DNA from 2 places in the Advenella sp. RU8 genome. Region 1 is predicted to be linked to the other one. Evidence: predicted binding sites of a transcription regulator. Region 1 holds the regulator's gene; the other holds the start of a gene.

Evidence for each region. The regulator sigma-54, encoded in region 1, starts transcription at its own class of promoters, with help from an activator protein. The targets are predictions, from matches to a motif close to TGGCANGNAANCTGCTTT.
Region 2: a site for sigma-54 is predicted at 1,142-1,159, ahead of glnA (type I glutamate--ammonia ligase). Genes of this name have one in related genera too.

What each region holds. Positions count from the first base shown of each region.
Region 1 covers NZ_JBLWIS010000013.1:23,034-25,446, reverse strand. The annotation lists gene bfr (bacterioferritin) at 1-69, opposite strand, end outside; gene ACM5Q9_RS13275 ((2Fe-2S)-binding protein) at 255-500, opposite strand; gene rpoN (RNA polymerase factor sigma-54) at 569-1,960, opposite strand; gene ACM5Q9_RS13265 (hypothetical protein) at 2,047-2,413, shown strand, end outside.
Region 2 covers NZ_JBLWIS010000002.1:433,330-435,742, reverse strand. The annotation lists gene hemW (radical SAM family heme chaperone HemW) at 1-1,023, shown strand, start outside; gene glnA (type I glutamate--ammonia ligase) at 1,213-2,413, shown strand, end outside.

The DNA of each region.
Region 1 (2,413 bases):
GTTAATTGCCGTTAATTCATTGGTCAATTGCTTGTTCAGGTATTTAAGAACCTCTTTATCGCCTTTCATAGCCCTTCCTTTTTCAAGTTCATTCAATCAGGAGCCAAGCATACAATGGCGACACCTAGCCCTAAGCCCTGATTATATAATGGATGCGCCTGTCAAACCGGTTGGCTGAACAGAAAAAGCACAAAGCCACTACCACATGCCGCAGGGGGTGGTTAGGCGAAAAAACCGTCAGAGCACCCTATACGCTACGACTGCCAGAGCACAGTGGACACAAGCGCTTTACGGCCATGACGTTCACTGACGAACTCTTGGGCAACTGCCGCGTTAGAGGATGAACCTTGCGGAAGATATTCGCTGGCAGTTTGTGCACAGCAACCACAGCACGACGCAACACCTAATTGAGACTGCAAGTCTCCTAGTGTGGACGCGCCGTTATTGACTGCCTCAATAACGGATTTTTCTGTGATGGCATTACAAATACAAATATACATGCGAATCATTATCATCTATTTTTATTTTTTTCGCAATACTTTTAGACCAGATTTTGTTTAACTAGTTGTTAACCCTTAAGAAAAGCCTGAGCTTTTCTTCTGGAAGCAGGAGGAATACCAACGGCTTCCCGGTATTTGGCCACGGTCCTGCGGGCAATCACCAAGCCATCGGCAGTCAGCAAATCACATAATTTACTGTCCGACAAAGGTTTTTTGGCATCCTCGGCGTCTACCAGCGCCTTGATTTTCAATTGAATCGACTTGGCCGAGGTATGCTCTCCCGACTCGGTAGCGACACCCGAACCAAAAAAATGCTTCAGCTCAAATACCCCGTGCGGCGTGGCGATAAACTTTTGCGTGGTGGCCCGGGATACGGTTGACTCATGAATATCCAGCTCCTGTGCCACCTCTCTTAAAGTCAAGGGCTGTATGGCAGACATGCCCTCCTCTAGAAATGCCATTTGGTACTTCATGACCACTTTAGAGACTTCCAGAATGGTGCTGAAACGATGATTGATCTGTTTTAAAAAGCCTTTTGCCTGGCTTAATTGCTCATTCAAACTGGTATCATCTTTTTTACCCAGAGTCCGGATCATGCTTTCATATTCAGCATTTATCCGCACCTTGGGCAAAATACCCTGATTAAGCGATAACACCCACTCATGATTTATTTTACGCACCAGGACATCAGGAACGGCATAATCGGCAGCCGGTGTGCTCCAGGCTTTGCCAGGGCGCGGATCAAGGCTTTGTATCAGGCAATGAGCCTGGCGAATCAAACCAATATCCGCCCTGGTTATATTTTGCAGGGTAGCCATATCGGCTGCCCCCAAGGCATCAAGGGCATTAGCACAAATCGTTCTGGCACAGGCCAACACCGCCTGCTCGGGTTCAGGACTTAATTCACGTGACAACTGCAATAACAGGCATTCGGACAGGCTGCGTGCGGCAATACCCGGTGGATCAAACGACTGCAGCAAACGAAGCGCAACCGTCAGCTCTTCTACCGTTACTTCATGCTCCGCTTCAAAAAAACCGGCCACCTCTTCCAGCGAAGTCAGCAAATAACCGTTTTCATCCAGCTCATCAATCAAGACGTCTACCAGGAGCATATCGCGTTCTAACGCATGGGTCGTGCCTAACTGGCTACGCAAATATTCTTCCAGGCTGACGCTGGTTGCGGTTTCAGGATAGAAATCATCGTCTTCGGAATTGGCCGACGCAGGTTTGTGTTGATCCCAATCGTGTTGTAAAACCTCCGCATAAGACATCTCGGCATTTGGTGTTTCAGATGATATCTGGTTATCATCTACTAACTCCAGCATCGGATTGTCCTGAATGGCGCGCATCAGCTCAACCTGGAAATCCAGACCGGAAAACTGCAGTAATCGCAATGATTGCTGCAACTGAGGGGTCATGACCAATTGCTGACCTGTTTTTAACTCTAACGCCTGACGCATATTAAAAATTCTTTATGAAACAAAAAAAACCAGCGGCCTATAAAAATGATACCGCAGTACTCAGCAAAACGCTGCTAGCACTTGCAATGCCACGACTTGTTTTACGTGGTGCTGTCATCACCCTTTCTATACTTGTCTGGGTATTCCTTGCCCGTGAAATCATTGATTTTGGAAAAAAACAGGACTATGCCGGACTGGAAGCCTTCAGCACCCAGTTGGTCACCTACCTCAACAGTATAAACAATTATATTTGGTGGGGACTGGTTCTACTGGGCAGCCTTATTCTATACCTTATCTTAAGCAGCTGGCTAAGTGGCAACATCAGCCGTGCCGGTGAAAACTGCCCGCCCCCACAAAAAGTTAACCAGCTCATCAAGAGTCTTTCTCCTGAAGGCAAGGAAGTTTTAGCCTGGGCCTGGAGTGACCGCACCGAGCCCATCAAATTCATCACTT
Region 2 (2,413 bases), on a different contig from region 1:
GCCCTGTCTGCCGATCTTGAACAAACCCTGCCGCTTATATGGGGGCGGCAAATTCATACGGTGTTTATTGGCGGTGGCACGCCCAGCCTGCTTTCCGCACAAGCGGTAGAGCGCATGATGGCCATGCTGCGTAATTATTTAAATCTCTGGCCAGACACCGAAGTCACCCTGGAAGCCAATCCCGGCACGGCAGAGGCGACACGCTTCAAGCATTATGCCGAATCTGGCATTAATCGGATTTCACTTGGCATACAAAGTTTTGACGATACAGCGTTGGGAGTATTGGGACGTATTCATGATAGCCGCCAGGCCATAGAAGCGATTGAAATGGCGCAAAAGGCTGTCAGCCGCGTTAACCTGGATCTTATGTATGCCTTGCCGGGCCAAACCCTGGCGTCTTGTCGAAAAGATCTTGAGACCGCCCTGTCTTTTGGTACCGATCACTTGTCTTTGTACCATCTCACGATGGAACCCAATACGGTTTTTGCCAAATATCCGCCTTCGGGCTTGCCCGATGACGATGCCAGCGCGGCCTTGCAGGACATGTTAATCGAACTGACTGCCGCACAGGGGTTTGAACAGTATGAGGTATCCGCTTATGCCCGTCCAGGGGCAAGGGCTAAGCATAATGTAAATTATTGGGAGTTTGGCGATTACATTGGGATTGGCCCCGGTGCGCACGGCAAGCTTAGTTTTCATGACCGCATTGTACGCACTGCCAAAGTGCGTAACCCCGATTCCTGGATGGAAAAAGCCTTGCTGCGTGATGGTTCCCATTTGGCTGAAGAACGTCAGCTGGATAGCGCTGAATTGCCTTTCGAGTTTATGCTGAATGCATTGCGCCTTAAAGATGGGGTGCCGGTGTCGTATTACGAAGAACGCACCAGCCTGTCCCTGGCGGGTATTAGCCGTCAACTCGAGGCAGCGCTTCAAAAAGGCCTGCTGGATGCCGACCCCATGCGTATCAAGGCTTCACCGCTTGGCTGGCGTTTCCTGAACGATTTGCAAGGGATGTTTCTATAATGCACCAGCATGAGGCATCCTGTTTCATTTGCACCAATGTGGTGCAAAAATTTTCTGTATTTATGCATCAAGATGCTGCGATAATGATGTAAATCGCTCATTAGTGTGCATAAATAATTGGCACGATTATTGCTTTATTTGTATTGAACGGCCTGATTGGCTTGCAATTACGCTTTCCCTGGAGAAAACATGACAACCCCACAAGATATCCTGAAATTGATGAGTGAACGTGAAATCACTTTTGTGGATTTCCGCTTTACCGATACGCTTGGTAAAGAGCATCATATGACTGTTCCTTCCAAAATGGTTGATGAAGACAAGTTTGAGTCTGGCCAGGCTTTTGACGGGTCCTCTATTGCCGGCTGGAAAGGTATCGAGGCATCGGATATGCTGTTGATCCCTGACGCAAACTCGGCCCGTATTGACCCGTTTCGCGAAGAACCAACCCTTATCCTGACTTGTGATGTGGTTGAGCCTTCCGATCTCAAGGGATATGACCGTGACCCTCGTTCTTTGGCCAAACGCGCTGAAGCTTACCTGAAAGCCAGTGGCCTGGGTGATACTGCTTATTTTGGCCCCGAGCCCGAATTCTTTGTATTTGATGGCATTACCTGGTCTGATGACATGTCCGGTTGCTCGTATAAAATCAAATCCGATGAAGCTTACTGGTCTCGCAGTGAAGAGTCCGAGCAGGGCAATCATGGCCATCGCCCACGTGTCAAGGGCGGTTATGTCCCTGTTTCACCCGTGGATTCTTTTGCGGATATGCGTTCTGAAATGTGCCTTTTGCTTGAGCAGCAGGGCGTACCGGTAGAAATCCATCACCATGAAGTGGCCGGTGCCGGCCAGCTGGAGATTGGTACCAAATTCAGCACCCTGGTAGAGCGTGCCGACTGGAACCAGATCATGAAATACACTATCCATAACGTTGCCCACGTTTATGGTAAAACAGCCACCTTCATGCCAAAACCTGTGGTGGGTGATAACGGCTCAGGCATGCACGTTCACCAGTCTATCTGGAAAGATGGCCAAAACCTGTTTGCCGGTAACGGTTATGCAGGCTTGTCTGAATTTGCCCTGTACTATATTGGCGGTATCATCAAGCATGCCCGTGCCCTGAATGCGATTACCAATCCTGGCACCAACTCTTACAAACGCCTTGTGCCTCATTATGAAGCACCGGTAAAACTGGCTTATTCCGCACGCAACCGTTCTGCTTCCATTCGTATTCCTTATGTCGGGAATCCAAAAGCGCGTCGTGTAGAAGCCCGTTTCCCCGATCCTCTGGCTAACCCGTACCTGGCATTTTCCGCCCTTATGATGGCTGGTCTGGATGGGGTCCAGAACAAGATCCATCCTGGTGATCCTGCTGATAAAAACCTGTACGATT